4 regions of the Rhizobium sp. WSM409 genome follow, and region 4 is predicted to be linked to each of the others. Evidence: predicted binding sites of a transcription regulator. Region 4 holds the regulator's gene; each other region holds the start of a gene.
The links. The regulator LexA, encoded in region 4, represses DNA repair genes until DNA is damaged. The targets are predictions, from matches to a motif close to TGTTCNNNNTGTGTTCNG.
Positions count from the first base shown of each region.

Region 1 (5,010 bases), 1.1 Mb from region 4:
GCGCGATTAAATCCATGCCGGTGTTGGCCCGAAATTGCCGTAATGGAGCACGTGGAGGAGCTATGGGCGGAGTGCTCGGGTTTGCGCGGCTGCGGCATTTCGTCTGCTTTCCGCGAGGGGCGACTTCAGGTCGACCTTGCTCCGGGTGATGATTTCTGCCTTTCTTACCCTCAGAAGCAAGACGGAAGCGAAGCCATGCCAGAGCCGGATCTCGACGAAAAGATCGACGCGACGTTTCGCAACGGGTCGCTGACGGCGGCCGGGATCATCCTTGGTTTCTCGCTCAATTTCATCAGTGTCTGGGTTTCCAATCCTAATGACTGGACCAGCATCGATATTCTGCCGATGCTGTTCCTGACCGTGGGCATCGCCGTCCAGGTGAAAGTCTTTGCCGATCTGCTGGCGCGGGACTCCCTGTTTGCCGCCAAATATGACCGGTCTCGCCGGCTCTTTCTGATCGGATTGGGAATCGTCGCGGCGGGAATGGGCATTGCCCTGATCAACGATATTCTCGGGCTCGGAAGGATGCGGATGCTCGGGTAAACTTCGCGTCATACTGACGCGAGGTCAGACGCGCTCGACGAACCCGTCCAAGACCCGCTTCTGTCCGGCCCGGTCGAACTCAATCGTCAGCTTGTTGCCCTCGATGCCGGTGATGTTGCCGTTGCCGAATTTCAGGTGGAACACGCGATCGCCGGGGGTGAATCTCGACGGTTCCGACGATGTCGATTTCGCCACCAGCTCACCTTCGATCGTGCGCCCCTTCGGGCCGCTTTCGCCGTAACCTATGCGTTCGACGGCGTGGCCGGAGCGGGTGCCCCAATTGTCGCGTGTGGCGTCGGTCTTGTTGGCCTGGGCGCGTTTCCAGCCGGGCGTGGAATAGGAATTGGTGAAGGGTTCGGCCTTGTCGAAGCGGGACTGGCCGTAGCCGCCGCGGCCGTACCCGCCGTAGCTTTGCTCCATTTCGGCGACCTCGACATGGGTTTCCGGCAGTTCATCGAGGAAACGCGAGGGCAGGGTCGATTGCCAGAGGCCGTGGATGCGGCGGTTGGAGACGAACCAGATGTGGCAGCGGTGCTTGGCGCGGGTGATGCCGACATAGGCGAGGCGGCGTTCCTCCTCCAGGCCGGCGCGGCCGCTCTCATCCAGCGAGCGCTGGTGCGGGAAGAGTCCTTCCTCCCAGCCGGGAAGGAAGACGGTGTCGAATTCGAGACCCTTGGCCGAGTGCAGCGTCATGATCGAGACGGCATCGAGGTTCTCGTTGGTTTCGGCATCCATCACCAGGGAGACGTGTTCGAGGAAGCCGCGCATCGACTCGAAGCTTTCCATCGAGCGGATCAGTTCCTTGAGGTTTTCGAGGCGGCCGGGTGCTTCGGCGCTCTTGTCGTTCTTCCACATGTCGGTATAGCCGGACTCTTCGAGAATCTGCTCGGCAAGTTCGGTATGCGGCGTGTTTTCAAGCAGTTCCTGCCATCGGCGGAAAGATTGAATTACGTCGAAGAGCGCCTTTCGCGCCTTCGGCTTCAGCTCGTCTGTCTCGATGATGTCGGCGGCTGCCGCAAGCATCGGGATATCGCGGGCACGGGCATAGTCGTGCAGCGCGCGCACCGTCGTATCGCCGAGGCCGCGCTTCGGTGTGTTGACGATGCGCTCGAAAGCGAGGTCGTCGGCCGACTGCGCAACGAGGCGGAAATAGGCCATGGCATCGCGGATCTCGAGGCGCTCGTAGAAGCGCGGGCCGCCGATAACGCGATAGTTGAGGCCGAGGGTGACGAAGCGGTCTTCGAATTCGCGCATCTGGAAGGAGGCGCGCACGAGGATCGCCATGTCGTTCAAGAGATGCTTGCCCCGCTGGAGTTGCTCGATCTCCTCGCCGATGGCGCGGGCTTCCTCCTCCGAGTCCCAGGAGGCGTGGACCTGCACCTTGGCGTCGTCCGGATCGGAGCGGTCGGTGAACAGCGTCTTGCCGAGGCGACCTTCATTATGGGCGATCAGATGGGCGGCGGCCCCGAGGATATGTTCGGTCGAACGATAGTTGCGCTCGAGCTTGATGACCTTGGCGCCGGGGAAATCCTTCTCGAAACGCAGGATATTGTCGACCTCGGCGCCGCGCCAGCCATAGATCGACTGATCGTCGTCGCCAACGCAGCAGACGTTCTGCAGCTCGCCCTTAGGGCGCTGAGCGAGAAGCCTGAGCCACATGTACTGGGCCGTGTTGGTATCCTGGTACTCGTCGACGAGGATATAGCGGAAGCGGCCGTGATATTCCTTCAGGAGATCCGGGTTTTTGCGGAAGATCGCGATCGGATGCATCAGCAGGTCGCCGAAGTCGCAGGCGTTCAGCGTCGTCAGGCGCGCCTGATAGGCAAAATAGAGATCGCGGCCACGGCCGTTGGCAAAGGCGCGGGCATCACCCTCGGGGATGTCGGCGGGGCCGAGGCCCTTGTTCTTCCAGGTATCGACCATGCCGGCGAACTGCTTGGCTGGCCAGCGCTTGTCGTCGAGACCTTCGGCCTGAATGAGCTGCTTGATGAGGCGGACGACGTCGTCGGTGTCGAGAATGGTGAAATCGGAGCGCAGGCCGACAAGCTCGCCGTGGCGGCGCAGAAGTTTGACGCCGATCGAATGGAAGGTGCCGAGCCACGGCATGCCTTCGACGGCGCCGCCGACGAGCAGCGCGATGCGCTCCTTCATCTCGCGGGCGGCCTTATTGGTGAAGGTGACGGCGAGGATCTGCGAGGGGAAGGCGCGGCCGGTGTTGAGGATATGGGCGATGCGGGTCGTCAGTACGCGCGTCTTGCCGGTGCCGGCGCCGGCGAGCACGAGGACGGGGCCTTCAAGCGTTTCGACGGCTTCGGTCTGCTCGGGGTTCAACCCGGCGAGATAATCCGGTCGCTTGCCGCCGTCGCGAGCCGCCATGGCGCGGGCGGCGATGCCGCCACCGGCGGCGGGCGCCCGTTCGGCGGGTGCGGCAGGCGGCTGCGGCTTGCGCGCCATCTCGCCCGGCTCTTCGTCGAAGAAGGGCATATCGTCGAAACTATTGCTCATGGCGCGTAATGTAGTGATTCGGGAAGGAAAGACCAGAAAAGATGTTCTGCTTTCATTCCCGAGCCGGCGCTATTCCAGGCGGTATGTTGCGGGCGGTAATGCCGCCGCCGAGCCCGGCTGTAGCCGCGATGCGGGCGGGCGGGGCTGAAAATACCAATCGCGGCCTGTCGGATCAGGCGCCGGTGAGGCGTCCTTGGGTCATCGGACAGCTGTCCGGATCAACACCCGTCAACAAGGAGGCCGTTTCATGCCGAAGATCGTTTCAAATCTCTGGTTCGCCGAGGAAGCCCGCGAAGCCGTCGAATTCTACGTGTCTGTCATCCCGGACTCCAGGAAGATGGGCCGCACCACCATATTGCCGGCGGAAACGCCGAGCGGGCCTCCCGGCAGCGTCGAGCTGATCGAGTTCACGCTCGCTGACCAGGCCTTCCTGGCCATGAAGGCCGGCCCGCTCGATAGTTTCAACCATTCCTTCTCGATCGCGATTCTCGTGGAAAGCCAGGCCGAGATCGATCGGATATGGGATGCTTTCTTAGGCAATGGCGGCACGCCGGAGGCCTGCGGCTGGCTGAAGGACCGCTGGGGCCTTTCCTGGCAGATCGTGCCGCGTGTGCTCTCGGAGATGATCGCCGACAGCGACCGTGAGCGGGCCAGGCGCGTGACCGAAGTGATGCTCGGCATGGTCAAGATCGATGTCGCCGCGCTCGAGGATGCGTTCAACGGCTGAGAGGCCTGCGGAGAGATGATCGCAATATCCAGCGCATGATCGTCATGCGCCCATTTCTCTAAGAATATCCCAAGTTTTCGAACGTCATATGGCCCGTCGCACATCGATATTCACCGATCGAAGCTGGCTCTCCGCCTGCCGACCGCTGATTTTCGAGACCTCGAATCACGGGCGACATTGCACACCTTTTTCATCTTTCTGTCACGTCGTGAAATGTGCTGATACCGCGATGGCGTCTTTCTCCACTATACTGACCAACAGTTTCGTAGAGTAATTAAAGAACCGGTGGATGCACAATTTCGTGCATTGCTAGAAACGGCCGGTGAGCGTGGAATAACCGACGAAACTATTGATTCTCAGGAACGTCATGGCCATCTCGATGGTTATAAGGACACCTGAAGCCTGTGGCATTAACCTTGAATGGAGGGCCCATGCTGAGCGAATCCGTATTTGATGCGTTCACCCGCAGTTATGATGCGCGTCGCGAGACCGATATGTCGATCTCGGATTATCTCGACCTTTGTAAAAAAGAACCGCTTGCCTATGCCAATGCGACCGAGCGCCTGCTCGCCGCGATAGGCGAACCGCAGATGGTCGACACCGCCAGGGACACGCGCCTCGGTCGGATATTCATGAACCGGACCATCCGGATTTATCCGGCCTTTGTCGGCTTCCACGGCATGGAAGAGACAATCGAACGAATCGTTTCATTCTTCCGGCACGCGGCGCAGGGGCTCGAGGAGCGCAAACAGATCCTCTATCTGCTCGGCCCGGTCGGCGGCGGCAAGTCATCTCTGGCTGAGCGGCTGAAGCTGCTGATGGAGCTTCATCCGATCTACGTGCTGAAGGCGGGTGACGAGATCAGCCCCGTTTTCGAAAGTCCGCTCAACCTCTTCGACCCGGACACGATGGGATCGCTCCTGCAGGAGCAATACGGCATTCCCCTGCGACGCCTAAGCGGACTGATGAGCCCTTGGTGCCTGAAGCGGCTCGATGATTTTGGGGGCGATATTTCCCGCTTCCGTGTCGTCAGAGTACAGCCTTCGCGGTTGCGCCAAATTGCGATCGCCAAGACCGAGCCTGGAGACGAGAACAATCAGGATATCTCGTCGCTGGTCGGCAAGGTCGATATCCGCAAGCTGGAGACTTATTCCCAAAACGATCCCGATGCCTACAGCTATTCTGGCGGCCTCAATCGCGCCAATCAGGGCGTGCTCGAGTTCGTCGAGATGTTC
Region 1 covers NZ_CM172794.1:2,837,540-2,842,549, reverse strand. The annotation lists gene AC25BC_RS14265 (hypothetical protein) at 196-543, shown strand; gene AC25BC_RS14260 (ATP-dependent helicase) at 568-3,048, opposite strand; gene AC25BC_RS14255 (VOC family protein) at 3,296-3,775, shown strand; gene AC25BC_RS14250 (PrkA family serine protein kinase) at 4,207-5,010, shown strand, end outside.
Region 1: the regulator LexA is predicted to act here: its motif matches at 3,091-3,108, upstream of AC25BC_RS14260 (ATP-dependent helicase).

Region 2 (5,010 bases), on a different replicon from region 4:
TGACGACGTCCTGCGCCTTGCCGGATGGCTTCCCGGCCTCGAATGGTACGTACACCACCTTGTAGCCATTGAAGCTGTCCCGGTTCCAGCTGCCGTGCTCTCCGATGAAGGCGCCATTGGCGTAGGCGGCCGGCAGCGCTGAATTCATCGAGAAGGCCAATCCAAGGGCCGCGACATGGCTCGACAGGGCATAATCCGGTGGCGTCGCCCTTTCGACCATGTCCGGACGCGGCGGATGCACGCGCGCATCGACATGGTTGCCGTAATAGCTCCAGGGCCAGCCGTAGAAGCCGCCTTCCTTAACCGAGGTCATGTAATCGGGAACGAGGTTCGGACCAAGTTCGTCGCGCTCATTGACGACCGTCCAGAGCGAACCTGTCTCAGGGTTGAAGGCGAGGCCGTTCGGATTGCGCAGACCTGAGGCGAAGACGCGCGCCGCGCCGGTGCGCCGGTCGACCTGCCAGATCGCCGCACGGCCCTTTTCTGCTTCAAGCCCATTCTCGACGATATTGGAATTCGAGCCGACCGAAACGTAGAGCATCTGCCCATCGGGGCTGAGCGCCAGATCCTTGGTCCAATGATGATTGATCGGACCACCGGGCAGGGGCGTGATGGTTTTCGGTTGGGCGGTGATTTCATTCTGCCCAAGTTCATAGGGGTAGGCGAGAATGGCGGACGTCGAGGCGACATAGAGCGTGTTGTCGACCCAGGCGACGCCGAACGGCGAATCGAGTTTCTTCAGCAGATCGTGCCTCTCATCCACCTTGCCGTCGCGGTTGGCGTCACGCAGCAGTGTGATGATGTTGCTTTCCTTCTGCTCGCCGCCGTCGCCATGAGCGATGGACATGATCCAGCCTCTGATCAAATCCTTCGGCCGGGAGGCCGGTTCGCCTGACGGGCCACGCGCCTGAACTACCAGTACGTCGCCGTTCGGCAAGGTGTGGACTGTCCTTGGATTGGCGAGGTCCTTGGCATAAGCAGTGACCGTCAAACCGTTCGGTGCGGCCGGCGTCTCACCATCCTTCCAGCCAACGACCTCCGCTACCTTCAGATCAGGCAGCAGGGAAGGGGCTGGATCTGGGAGCACGGGGTTCGGTCCGATCTGCTGAGAGATGTCAAAATCTCCGCTCTGGGCGTAAGCCGCAAGACCGACGCCGACAGATATCGACAGAACCGAAGCGCCGAGAATCTGGGACTTCTTCATCATATCCTCCAGGCCAGTCTGGCATATTTGCGGGCGGAAATTGCCGCGGCCACCAGGCACAAGACAAAGGTGACGGCCGAAAGCATCAGTCCGTATGGGACGACGGCCGTCCATCCATCGCCGGCATGGATAAGGTTGTTGGCAAAGGCGAGGCTCAGTATGATTAGATAGAGAAGGGCGGACAGGAACGGCGGCCGTAAAGGGCGCGTGCGGCGACGCATCAGATCCATCAATCCGGCCAGAATCGCAAGCGAGCCCAACATAAGCCCAGCGAACAGCAACCATGCAGAGAAATTCTGCCACATCAGATTGCCGGTCTGCCAGAAAGCGATATCGGTCGCAAGCGCGAGCGTGAAGCAGACGAAGGGAAACGGGACAAAGAGCGACTGAAGCGGATAGGCGGCCGAGTCTCGATTGCTTGTAGAAGATATAGCCATGGATGCTCCGTGAAACTGAGAGCTGGGAGATGCCTATCCAACCCGCGGCGAGAGCATATGGTTCCGTTACGGTGCGTGCTGCACGAACTGCCCGCCTGAAAGAGCATGGTCGGCCCCAGCAGAGAGCGAAGAAGAAAGTACTCCTTAGCCAGCCGGTTTGCAGCTCAGCCGACTTGTTCGATGGAAAGCGGGCCGGGCGGCAGGGCTCGATCAGCGACTTGGCCGAGAAGGCCGGATCGAGCCAATCGGCCCAGGCGTCCCGTTCGAGAATAACAGTTTGCCGGTCGTGATATGGCGCAATGTCTGGCCTGAAGCCCATCGTCCACAAGGGGCGTTCGGCGCCTCCGAAAATATTCCTTCCTCATCATCCGATTGAATCCGCTGTCGATTTTTCTGCGTCGCACTCGTGCTCAACTTTAGCGCGTCATATGCGCGTTGACTCATTTACGTCTTGAGAACAGATACAGAACATATTGCTGTTACTCAAGCTGAAAACGGGTTGCCGTTAAAGGAGATCATGAACTCAGCCGTCGCCCCAATCGCTATCCTCGACGGTCTGCGCGAGCAGATAGCGCACCTGGAAAGCGCCAGTCAGCGCAGGCGAGGCGTTTTGCCTTTCGGCGTGGCCCAGATCGACGGGCGGCTTCCGGGCGGCGGATTGGCCCATGGGGCGCTGCACGAATGCGCTGGCGGCGGGGCCGGCACCGTCGATGGCGCGGCCGCCGCCCTGTTCGTGGCCGGCATTGCCGCGCGTACGAAAGGCAAGATCGTCTGGTGCCTGACACGTCCCGATCTGTTCTTCCCGGCCCTGGCGCAGGCGGGGCTGCATCCGAACCGGGTGGTCTTCGTCGAGTCCGACAAGGAAGAGGACGTCCTTGCCAACATGGAGGCGGGCCTCTCGTACGGCGGGCTCGGCGCGGTGATTGGCGAGATCGTCCGCCTGCCGATGGCGGCGTCGCGCCGGCTGCAACTTGCCGCCGAGAAGACCGGCACGATGGCGCTCGCGGTGCGGCGGTGGCGACGGCAGACCGAGGCCAGCGACTTCGGGCAGCCGACGGCCGCGACCACGCGCTGGAGGGTGAGCGTCATTCCGAGTGAGGAGCTGCCGGTTCCAGGCGTCGGGCGGGCGAGGTGGTTTTTGGAACTGATGAGGGTGAAAGCGGGTGAGTGTGCCGAGTTCGAAGTAGGAGCCTGCGATGCCAAGGGTCGTATCGATATTTTTTCCCGATCTGTCGACCGACAGGATCAGGCGGGCCGATCCCGCCATTCCCGTTGAGCAGCCGATCGCCGTCATTTCGAAGAGCGGATCCAAGCGCTGGGTCTCGGCCGCCGACGCCGCGGCCAGGAAGGCCGGACTCCACGTCGGCATGCCGGCCGCCAGGGCGCAGGCGATCCTCCAGGGCCTGCGGATGATCGACGCCGATCCGGCCGCCGATGCCGTGGCGCTCGAGCGCGTCACCATGTGGGCGCTGACGCAGTATTCGCCGATCGTCGCCGTCGACGCGCCGGACGGCATGGTCATCGATACGGAGGGCGCCGACCATCTGCAGGGCGGCGAGGAGCGCATGTTGACGAGCATCGCCAATCGGTTTCGCGCCAAGGGCCTGACGGCACGGGTCGCCATTGCGGACACATGGGGCGCGGCTCACGCATGTGCCCGCGCCATCAACCGCGAAACTGTCATCGTCCCGAGTGGCAAGACCATCCTGGCGGTCGAGCGACTTCCGATCTCTCTGCTGCGGCTACCCGAGAAGATCGTGGGCGATCTGCGCATGCTCGGCTTCCGGACTATCGGCGAGCTCTCGGCGACGCCGCGCGCTCCCTTGGCGCTTCGCTTCGGCCCGGAGATTGGACGGCGTCTCGACCAGATGTTCGGTCGCGTCCGCGAACCAATAGATCCGATCCGTAGCCCAGAACTCGTCGAGGTCGTTCGATCGTTCGCCGAACCGATCGGTGCAGCGGAAACGATCGACAAGTATGTCGGCCGGCTGATTGTTCAGCTCGTCGCTGAACTCCAACGGAAGGGTCTTGGCGTCCGCCGGACCGATCTTATCGTCGACAAGGTCGATGGGACCAGGCAGGCGATCAGAGCGGGAACCGCCAAGCCGGTGCGAGACATCGCCTGGTTGACGAAACTGTTCCGCGACCGGACGCAGACGATCGAGCCGGGTTTCGGGATCGAAAGGCTGACCCTCGTCGCCGTGATGTCGGAACCGCTTGAAGAGAAGCAGAAGGCGTCCTCGCTTGTCGACGACGAGGATGCCGACATCACACCGCTGATCGACGTCCTCGGCAACCGAGGCCAGCGCGTCTACCGGGTCGCGCCGGTCGCCTCCGACGTCCCGGAGCGCAGCGTCCAGCGTATCGCCGCGGTCGGCGAGGACGCGACGGAAGATTGGGTCCACCATTGGCGACGGCCGGTGCGGCTGTTTGCGCGTCCGGATCGGATCGAGGCGATAGCCCTGCTGCCGGATCATCCGCCGGCCAGCATCACCTGGCGCGGTAAGCGTCATCGCGTCAAGCGTGCGGACGGTCCGGAACGCGTCTTCGGCGAATGGTGGAAGCGCGACAGCGAATTCGAGGCTGTGCGCGACTACTTCGTCATCGAAAACGAGAGCGGGGAACGATACTGGATCTTTCGCTCCGGCGACGGCATGGATCCCGAAACAGGTTCCCACAAGTGGTTCATACACGGGATATTCGGATGAGATACGCCGAGCTCCAGGTCACGACGCATTTCAGCTTCCTTCGTGGCGCGTCCTCCGCCGACGAGCTCTTTTCTACCGCCAGGGAACTGGCCATCGAGGCTCTCGGCGTTGTCGATCGCAACAGCCTGGCAGGGGTCGTCCGGGCGCTCGAGGCGTCGCGCGCGACAGGCGTCCGTCTCGTTGTTGGGTGTCGGCTGGATCTGCAGGAGGGCATGTCGATTCTCGTTTATCCCACGGACCGCGGCGCCTATTCGCGGCTCACCCGGCTCCTCACGCTTGGCAAGGGCAGGGGCGGCAAGGCGAACTGCATCTTGAACCTCGACGATGTCGCTCTCTACTCCGAGGGGCTGCTTGCAATCCTTGTGCCCGACCTAGCTGACGAGACCTGCGCCGTCCAACTTCGCAAGATGGCCGAGATATTCGAGGACCGAGCATATGTCTCGCTTTGCCTCCGGCGGCGTCCGAACGACCAGTTGAGGCTGCACGAATTGTCGAACATGGCGATGAGGCACCGCGTGCGAACAGTCGTCACCAACGACGTCCTCTTCCACGATCCTTCCAGGCGGCAGCTTCAGGACGTCGTCACCTGCATTCGAAACAATACCACCATCGACGACGTCGGCTTCAAGCGCGAGCGCCACGCGGACAGATATCTAAAGCC
Region 2 covers NZ_JBYGKP010000004.1:277,231-282,240, forward strand. The annotation lists gene AC25BC_RS32235 (PQQ-dependent sugar dehydrogenase) at 1-1,204, opposite strand, end outside; gene AC25BC_RS32240 (DUF2231 domain-containing protein) at 1,204-1,641, opposite strand; gene AC25BC_RS32245 (ImuA family protein) at 2,159-2,917, shown strand; gene AC25BC_RS32250 (Y-family DNA polymerase) at 2,838-4,349, shown strand; gene AC25BC_RS32255 (error-prone DNA polymerase) at 4,346-5,010, shown strand, end outside.
Region 2: the regulator LexA is predicted to act here: its motif matches at 2,095-2,112, upstream of AC25BC_RS32245 (ImuA family protein).

Region 3 (5,010 bases), 2.3 Mb from region 4:
AAGATCCCGCCACGCGACGGGGCGAAAAACAAAAGGGGAGCGGAACATGAGCAGAGTGGCTTTGGTCACCGGGGGTACACGCGGCATCGGCGCGGCAATATCCATGGCACTGAAAAATGCCGGATACAGGGTCGCTGCCAGCTATGCCGGCAACGACGAGAAGGCCAAAGCCTTCCACGACGTTACCGGCGTTCCGGTGTTCAAATGGGATGTTTCGGATTACCTCGCTTGCGGCGAGGGAGTTGCCAGGGTCGAAAGCGAGATCGGCCCGGTCGAAATCCTCGTCAACAATGCCGGCATCACCCGCGACGCGATGTTCCACAAGATGACGCAGCAACAATGGCACGAGGTGATCAATACCAACCTCACCGGCCTGTTCAACATGACGCATCAGGTCTGGACCGGCATGCGTGACCGCAGCTTCGGTCGTATCGTCAATATCTCGTCGATCAACGGGCAAAAGGGCCAGATGGGCCAGGTGAATTATTCGGCGGCCAAGGCGGGCGATCTCGGTTTTACCAAGGCACTGGCTCAGGAGGGGGCGAACAAGAACATCACCGTCAACGCCATTTGCCCCGGTTACATCGGAACGGAAATGGTGCTTGCCGTGCCGGAGAAGGTGCTGAACGAACGTATCATTCCGCAGATCCCCGTCGGTCGGCTCGGCGAACCGGAAGAGATCGCGCGCTGCGTCACCTTCCTCGTCTCCGACGATGCCGGCTTCATCACCGGTTCGACGCTGACGGCCAATGGCGGACAGTTCTTCGCCTAGGCATTTCTGTCTTCACGTCGACAGTAGGAATTAGATTCAAAGCGATGGCGCGTCCGGCAGGATCGCGCCATCGCTGTTTGTGGGCGTCTCGTGATGCCGGTTGCGACTTTGTGACCGGAGCAGTCGCGCTGTTTCGGGAAGATCAAGAGCGGCGGTCTGTGTTCGGACGTCGCTGTGGCCTAACTCTGGCCGGTATTTTGCGCAGCGAACGATCATCGCTGCTGAACGCTGATATCGCGGTTGTCAGGAAAGCCGACGCGATGAGGGAATTCAGCAAAATCTGAATCATGGAAGCGTTTCCTTTTGGGTGCGCCGGGCGGCCCTGCCTGTCCGTTGCGCTCCAGAACAGGATGATCTTAGGCCGGGTCGGCCTAGGATCATCCTGTTCTGCATTTATAGTGAGAGCATGATGTCGTACGAAAACCGCTCACACTTTTCGGCATCATGCTCTGAAGGAAATATGTGACTCCCCGTTGGGCGGCGCTAGGTTTGACTTTCGCAACCGAATGTCAACGTCTCGTTGACGGATCGACCGACAAAGAAAACGGGCGCCGAAGCGCCCGTTGGGAGTCCGATATGCTTGTGCCGATTAGCGGCAACGAGCCTCGTAGCGGCGGCCGTAGCGGTCGCGATAGACGCAGTAGCCGCGGCGTTCGACCGACTGGCCGATCAGAGCGCCGGTCAGGCCGCCGGCAACGGCGCCGACGGCGGCACCACCCCAGCTGTTGGTGACGACACCGCCGATAACCGCGCCGGTGCCGGCGCCGATCGCCGTGCCTTGCTCGGTCGCTGTGCAGGATGCGAGCGCGCCGACGAGCGCACCAATAAGAACAATCTTCTTCATCATGTCGTAACTCCCCAGGTTAGTTGGCCTTTAGACGCGGCCCATTAGTACAAGGATAATGATAATCACGAGAACTAGCCCCAAACCGCCAGAAGGTCCATAGCCCCAGCCACGGCTATAACCCCAATTCGGCAAGGCTCCGATCAAGAGCAGAATGAGGATAACAAGTAGTATCGTGCCAAGCATGGTGTGTTTCCTTCATTTCATCCGCAATTTGGATGGACTAGAAACACGTATTGGCGATTTTTGTTCCCGGTTAAGCTCTGGAAATGTGACGAAGCCTGATTCACGGTTTAATTTCCGTCATTTCCGAAAATTGCCGCTATGGTTAAAAAGACATTTAAATACAATATGTTGCGGTGAACAAAGCGGGAAAATCGCGATGTCGCCGATTCGTCAGCGATTCGTTCCGTTTTTGATCGGCGCGCCACAATTGGCCGTCCCCGACTTAACGCCGTCTGAATCCGGCTCCCAAAAAGATTAATTTTGGTGCGGCGGAGCGGGACGAAGGGCTCTGCCGCTGATCCGCGTCTAGTGCCGGGGCCTGATAGCGCTACCAGATGTGGCCGTGAACGAAAGGCGAAAACGATGGAGTGAGCGATTCGTCTCCGATTCGTTCAGGCTTTGGTCGAGAGGTTAATTTCGGGCGGATTTTTGCCTGTTCAAAATCGGGCGAAGATTGTCGCTCACGACGGCGAAAGTGCGAACAGGAGAGAGTCTCGCGATTCAGCATCTAGTGGGAAAAAGTGATTCAAAATCAATACTTAGCCGTGAACAAAAGCTGAATCAGCGAGAGTCATCGATTCGTCGCTGATTCGTTCTTGCGCTGTTCCGAATCGGAAATTCGGGCGTTCCGCAGGACTCGCAAAGGTCGTAATCCCCGAGGCATTTTGAAATCTGCCCTTGCGTTTGCGACGGCAGCTGTCCATGTGTTGTCCAGCTTCCATCGAGGAGTCGAGATTTTCTGGGGCCACCCCGCCTCATTTGCATGGACTCATGACTCTGATTTCGCAGCCGATGATTCTGAGTGGGCGCGGTGTGACCGCGGTGCTCGGACCGACCAATACCGGCAAGACCCATTATGCCATCGAGCGCATGGTTGCGCACGGGACGGGCGTGATCGGCCTGCCGCTCCGGCTGCTGGCGCGCGAGGTCTATACGCGGGTGGTGGAGAAGGTCGGCGCACAGAATGTGGCGCTGGTCACCGGCGAGGAAAAGATTTCGCCGCCCAATGCGCGTTTTTCCGTCTGCACTGTCGAAGCGATGCCGCGCGAGACCAGGGCCGCCTTCGTCGCGATCGACGAGGTGCAGCTCGCCGGCGATCTCGAGCGTGGCCATATCTTCACCGACCGTATCCTGCATCTGCGCGGCCGCGAGGAAACGCTGCTGCTCGGCGCGGCGACGATGCGGCCGATCCTGCAGCAGCTCCTGCCCGGCATCACTATCGTCGAGCGGCCGCGGCTTTCGCATCTTTTCTATGCCGGGCAGAAGAAGATCACCCGGCTGCCGCAGCGCTCGGCCATCGTCGCCTTCTCTGCCGACGAGGTCTATGCCATCGCCGAGCTCATCCGCCGGCAGCGCGGCGGCGCGGCGGTGGTGCTCGGCGCGCTCAGCCCGCGCACCCGCAATGCGCAGGTGGCGCTTTATCAGGCGGGCGACGTCGAATATCTGGTGGCGACCGATGCGATCGGCATGGGCCTCAACCTCGATGTCGATCACGTCGCCTTTGCCCAGGACCGGAAGTTCGACGGTTACCAGTTCCGCAATCTCAATCCAGGCGAACTCGGCCAGGTCGCCGGGCGCGCCGGGCGGCATGTGCGGGACGGGACCTTCGGCGTCACCGGACAGGTCTCGCCCTTCGACGACGAACTGGTGCAGCGCATCGAGGGGCACGAATTCGACAACGTCAAGGTTTTGCAGTGGCGGACGACGGAGATGGACTTCTCCTCAATCGCATCGCTGCGCGCCAGCCTTGAGGTGGGACCGCGCGTGCCGGGGCTGACGCGGGCGCTGCCTGCGGTCGACCAGCAGGCGCTGGAACAGCTTTCGCGCTATCCCGAGGTCATCGATCTCGCCGACAGGCCGGCGCGCGTCGAAAAACTCTGGGAGGCTTGCGCGCTTCCCGATTATCGGCGTATCACCCCAGCACAACATGCCGATCTTATCGCGACCCTCTTTTCCGATCTTGTCCGCTATGGCACGGTGAATGAGCAGTTTCTTGCGGAGCAGGTTCATCGCTCCGATCGAACAGATGGGGAAATTGACACGCTTTCGGCGCGAATCGCGCAGATAAGGACCTGGACCTACGTTTCGAATCGGCCCGGTTGGCTTGCCGATCCGACACACTGGCAGGAAAAGACGCGGGAAATCGAAGATCGATTGTCCGACGCGTTACATGAAAGGTTGACGAAACGCTTTGTTGATCGCAGGACATCTGTGCTCATGAAGCGCCTGAGAGAGAATGCGATGCTGGAAGCTGAAATCAGTGTGAATGGTGATGTCTTCGTTGAAGGACATCATGTAGGGCAATTGAGCGGGTTCCGTTTCACGCCGGTGGCGGGAACGGACGGACCGGATGCCAAGGCGGTTCAGGCTGCGTCGCAGAAGGCGCTCGGGCTCGAGTTCGAAGCCCGCGCGGCCCGGATGCATGCCGCCGGCAACAGCGATCTTGTGATCGGTTCGGATGGGTTGATCCGTTGGCTGGGCGACCCGGTGGCGCGGCTTTCGGGCAGCGATCACATCATGCGTCCGCGCGTGATCCTGCTGGCCGACGAACAATTGACGGGCAATGCCCGCGATCACGTTGCTGCCCGCATCGAGCGCTTCGTCAATCATCATATCAGCACGGTGCTGAAGCCGCTCGATGATCTGTCGCGCGCCGAAGATCTGCAGGGTCTCGCCAAGGGGCTTGCCTTCCAGCTCGTCGAGAATCTCGGGGTGCTGTTCCGCCGCGAGGTGACCGAGGAGGTGAAGTCGCTGGACCAGGAGGCCCGTGCCTCCATGCGCCGCTACGGCGTGCGTTTCGGCGCCTATCACATCTTCGTTCCCGCACTTCTGAAGCCGGCGCCGGCCGAGCTCATCACGCTGCTCTGGGCGCTGAAGAACGACGGTCTCGACAAGCCCGGCTACGGCGATCTCATTCCGGTGCTTGCCGCCGGCCGCACCTCCGTCGTCACGGATCCGACCTTCGAGCGGATGTTCTACAAGCTCGCCGGCTTCCGTTTCCTCGGCAAACGTGCCGTACGCATCGACATCCTGGAACGGCTGGCCGATATCATCCGTCCGCTGCTGCAATGGAAGCCCGGTCAAAACAACCGTCCGGAGGGCGCCTATGACGGCCGCCGCTTCACGACGACGACGGCGATGCTGTCGATCCTCGGTGCGACGCTCGAGG
Region 3 covers NZ_CM172794.1:4,269,612-4,274,621, reverse strand. The annotation lists gene phbB (beta-ketoacyl-ACP reductase) at 47-772, shown strand; gene AC25BC_RS21005 (YMGG-like glycine zipper-containing protein) at 1,362-1,619, opposite strand; gene AC25BC_RS21000 (DUF3309 family protein) at 1,647-1,802, opposite strand; gene AC25BC_RS20995 (helicase-related protein) at 2,613-5,010, shown strand, end outside.
Region 3: the regulator LexA is predicted to act here: its motif matches at 2,433-2,450, upstream of AC25BC_RS20995 (helicase-related protein).

Region 4 (5,010 bases):
AGACATCGACTTCGACGGTGGGGTTGCCACGGCTATCGAGAATCTCGCGGGCGATGATATCGGTGATTGCAGTCATGGGTTCTTCCTGCTCGGTGGGTGATAAATGGTTCGAAACCTGTCTTAGTCGAAGGCGTGCAAATTACAATGCTGCAATAGCCTTCGGACCAGCGTTCGGATGTGGCCTATAGCACGATCATGTCAGACTGTTGAACGTCAAGCCTTGGCGACCGCATCGAAGGCGAGCAGCTTTTCGAGAAGCCGCGGCATGTCCTTGAGATAGACCATGTTCGGGCCGTCGGAAGGGGCATTGTCGGGGTCCTGATGGGTTTCGACGAAGACGCCGGCAATACCGGCAGCCACTGCTGCCCGCGCCAGGGTTTCTACGAATTCCCGCTGACCGCCGGAGGAATCGCCCTGCCCGCCCGGCTGCGCTACGGAATGGGTCGCATCGAAGACAACGGGCGCACCCATCGCCGCCATGATCGGCAGCGAGCGCATGTCGGAAACCAGCGTATTGTAACCAAAGGAGGCGCCGCGCTCGCAAAGCAGCACGTTCGGATTGCCGCTGGCGTTGAGCTTCTTCAGAACATTCTTCATATCCCAGGGAGCGAGGAACTGGCCCTTCTTGACATTGACGACGCGGCCGGTCTTGGCGGCGGCGATGAGAAGGTCGGTCTGGCGGCAGAGGAAGGCCGGGATCTGCAGGACGTCGACGACCTTTGCCACCTCCGCGCATTGCTCGGCGGTATGAACGTCGGTCAGGACGGGAAAGCCGAACTCCTTTTTGAGGTCGGCAAAGACCTCCATGCCTTTTTCAATCCCGATACCGCGTTCGGCCGACAGCGAGGTGCGGTTCGCCTTGTCGAAGGAGCTCTTGTAAACGAGGCCGATGCCGAGCTTGCCGCAAAGCTCCTTCAGCGTGCCGGCGACCATGAAGGCGTGGTCGCGGCTCTCCATCTGGCAGGGACCGGCAATCAGCGACAGGCGGCCGGTATTGGAAAAGCTGACCTGGCCTTGGCCTTCGCCGATCCTGACTTCGGAATTCGTATCAGTGCTCATCGTGTTTCCTCGAAGGCGAAGAGCGTGCCCTGCCCGGGCGCGGGCTTCACCAGAATGCGATTGTTCTTGCGCGCGTATGTCACCCCGTTAGCAGCCAAATGCGCTTCTGTCACGGCAAGATCGGCGACAGCGAAGAGGATTGCCCGGCCGCGCAGGCCACGATCTGCGGATGAGCCGACGATGTCGAAATAGGCCTCCAACCCTTCCGCCGTCATCAGGCTGATTTTGGCATTCGACGCCGGGATATTGACGCCGAAACCGGTTTTCTCGACTGCCGATTGCACCACGGCGAGGCTGACGAAGGCAGCGAAGGCGGCAGCATCAGGCGCGCAAAGCGCTATCTCGACTATGCCGGTGACGCCATTGGCATGCGTCTCCAGCACGGCGCGGTCGGCCGGCAGCGGATTGACGCGCTCGACGGTAAATAGCAGGAGATCAGGCGCGCGCAGATCGCCGGCAAAAGCCAGCTTGAAGCCGGCAATCGTCTCAGAACCGTCCGGCATCGTCATCGGCCGGGTGAACTGCAGCATCTCGCCGGCGCTCGATCCGTTACCGACGAAATTCTGATGATCGATGCCGGCATCCTTGCTGCCAAAAGCCAGCCCCGAAAGCCCCTCCGCGCCGCAGCGGAAGCGGAAAGCCTGATTGCGGGCGGTGAAGACATTGCCTTGGCGCGCCGACGCCTCGCTCTCCTCGACGCTCGCAATCCCGAGCGGCTCCAGATAGGTCTTGTCAGCAAAGAAGACGCAGGCATTCTCCGTTCCGAAGGGATGGCGCGCATCGGGGGCAACGGTGAAGCCGAGCTTGCCGAGCCTCTCGCGCGCCAGATCGATATTGACGACCGGCAGCACGACATGATCCAGCGGGTGCGGTTTGGCGGAGTGCTCGTTCATGATATCCCTCCCTGACACGGCAAGAGATGTGCGACAGCGCTTCCCTCAACGCAAGACTTCTGTGCCAATCCGGCGAATGAAAATAAAAATCTCAACGAGTTGGCGCCAAGTTTTACGGAAATTTAGCTACTTGCGGAACACATATGGAACATATAGTGTCTGTTCTGGATTTGTTTCAATCACGAGGTCACAACGTCGATGCTCACGCGCAAACAACAGGAGCTTCTCCTTTTCATTCATGAGCGCATGAAGGAATCCGGCGTTCCGCCATCTTTCGACGAAATGAAGGATGCTCTGGACCTCGCCTCGAAGTCCGGGATTCATCGCCTGATTACGGCGCTCGAGGAGAGAGGCTTCATTCGCCGCCTACCGAACCGCGCCCGTGCGCTCGAGGTCATCAAGCTTCCGGAGGCCTACAGCCCCAGCATCCAGCCGCGGCGCGGCTTTTCGCCGAGCGTCATCGAAGGCAGCCTGGGCAAACCTCAGCCGGTCGCCGCCCCTGCTCCCGCAAAACCCGTCGCCGACAACGGCAACTCGGTTTCCGTGCCGGTCATGGGCAGAATCGCCGCCGGTGTGCCGATCTCGGCGATCCAGAACAACACCCACGACATCGCCGTTCCGGCCGACATGCTCGGTTCCGGTGAACATTATGCCCTGGAGGTCAAGGGCGATTCGATGATCGACGCCGGCATCTTCGACGGCGACACCGTGATCATCCGCAATGGCAGCACCGCAAGTCCTGGCGACATTGTTGTTGCACTCGTCGATGACGAAGAAGCGACACTCAAGCGCTTCCGCCGCAAGGGCGCCTCGATCGCACTGGAAGCGGCCAACCCGGCTTACGAGACCCGGATTTTCGGACCAGACCGTGTTAAGGTGCAGGGCAAACTCGTCGGCCTCATTCGCCGCTATCACTGACATCGGTTAGGCCGGATTCGGTAAAGCTGTTGCTGCGCCAGTCAAAGGCGCGATGGCGCATCCATGGTCGCGACAATGCGTCAAATGCGGTTGCCACCTCCAGGCCGGCGTCCGCGAAGCGCAACTCGATGGATCCGGTCCTGCGCAGCGTCTCGCCGGTGAAGAGCGTCGCACCTGAGCGGCAGCTGTTGAAACGCAGGCGGACCGACGTCACGATGATATCGGCCGCGTCGCATGCCGGGCCGAGATAGGCGGCATTGTCGATGACAGCAACCACACGACCATTGCCAAGCCTTGATGCGCACCAGGCCCTCTTGACGCAGGAAAAGCGGTTTGCTTCACCGGCCGCTGCGGCCGCCCGCATCGCTGTCCTCGCTTCGTTCTGCTGATCGCGGGAAAGCTTGACGCGGCGGTCTTCTCCTACCTGCGGGATAGCAGGACCATCCAGCATCTTCGGCGGATCATGTCTCGGCAGGACCAGGGCTCTCTGCCACTGGTCGAAGATGAAATCCGGTGGTCTTTCACGGTTGGAAGCCATTGCTGCCGCTTCGACCACCGCGACGAGACTGCCATCCTCCGAAATCACCAGATCCGGCGGCCGGGGAACCGGTAGAAGCAACAGGATGAGCGTTGCGACCGCGATGATTGATGTGCCGATATGGCGCAGCCGGGTGCGGAGCAGCGTCAGCAGCAGAAAGCCTGCCACGGCGACCGCGAAATACCAGGCGGGCAAGCGGCCGACGTCGATATTGCCATCCCAGCCGGACACCGTCTTTGCGACCGCGATCACCAGATCGAGGCCGAATCCGACGACCTTCCAGGGCAAAACATCCAGACCGAAAGGCATGAGCAGCATCGCCAGCAAGCCGGCCGGCATGACGATGAAGGAGATGATCGGCATCGTCGCGAGGTTTGCCGGCAGGCCGTAGGCGGTCAGGCGATGAAAATGCTCGATCGAAAACAGCGCGGTGGAAAAACCGCCGATCAGCGAAGTCAGGAAGACGCCGCCGAAGAAACCGGCAACCGTAACGACGGGCCTGATGATAGGTAGCTTCAGAAAGGCGTTTTCGCGGACGCGCCGGTCCTTCCACAACTGATAACCCGAGACCAGCGCCAATGTCGCGGCAAAGGACATCTGGAAGCTCGGACCTAAGACCTCGGACGGTGAAATGAGGATGATGACGAGGGCGGAAAGCGCGACATTGCGCAGGCTGATCGACGGCCGGTCGAAGAAGACGGCAATCAACATGATGGCCATCATGATGAAAGCGCGCTCGGCAGAGACCGCAAAGCCCGAAATCAGGAAATAGGCAGTAACGGCGATGAGCGCGCCGGCGGCAGCGATCTTCTTCGTCGGGTAGGCCTCAGCGATACCGGCAAAGATGCTGAGCAGCATCCGAAAGCCGACGAAGAAGATGCCGGCCGACAGCGCCATGTTGAGACCGGAGATGGCGATGATATGAGCCAGACCGGACTGGCGTAGTGCCTCCGTCGTCGCATCCGAGATGGCGCGCCGCTCGTCCGTCACCAGTGCGGCGGCAAAAGCGCCGGTATCGCCGGGCAGGATCGACCTTATCCGGTCGCCAATGCCGCTGCGCAGCCGGTAGAGCCCTTCGAGCAGCGCTTCCACCGCCGATCTTGCAGCCTGCGGACCTGCCTGCGCATCGACCTTCGTCGGTGCACCGTAGAAGAAGCCGTTGGCGCCGATGCCGTCGAAATAGGCACTGAAGGAGAAGTCGTTGAGCTCGGGAAGTGCTGGGCCCGCCGGCGGCGTCAGCCGCGCCCTGCCGGTGATGATATCGCCGATCTCGAAGGCTGCGTCCGCACCGCGGGCGATGGCGGTGATGCGTTCCGGCGGCCGCTTGACCTGAGGCGCTTCAGTGCCGGTGACGGCAAGAATGTAGCGCCACCGGCCGCGACCATCGCCTTCGCGCCGCTCGACGCGGCCGGTCACCGTCGTCGTCACTGATGAATCGAGGATCACGGTCGAAGCCCGCCAGCTCTCGAACTGCGCCGAGACTATGCCGCAAGCCACGAGCGAAAGCGCCAGCAGCGCTGCCCGCAATGCCGCCCGGTTGCGGCTGGCGATGAGAACTGCGACGGTCAGCACCAACAGGCAGAGCAGCGATGCAGTGAGCGG
Region 4 covers NZ_CM172794.1:1,762,331-1,767,340, reverse strand. The annotation lists gene eno (phosphopyruvate hydratase) at 1-76, opposite strand, end outside; gene kdsA (3-deoxy-8-phosphooctulonate synthase) at 214-1,059, opposite strand; gene AC25BC_RS08945 (VOC family protein) at 1,056-1,952, opposite strand; gene lexA (transcriptional repressor LexA) at 2,151-2,870, shown strand; gene AC25BC_RS08935 (ComEC/Rec2 family competence protein) at 2,851-5,010, opposite strand, start outside.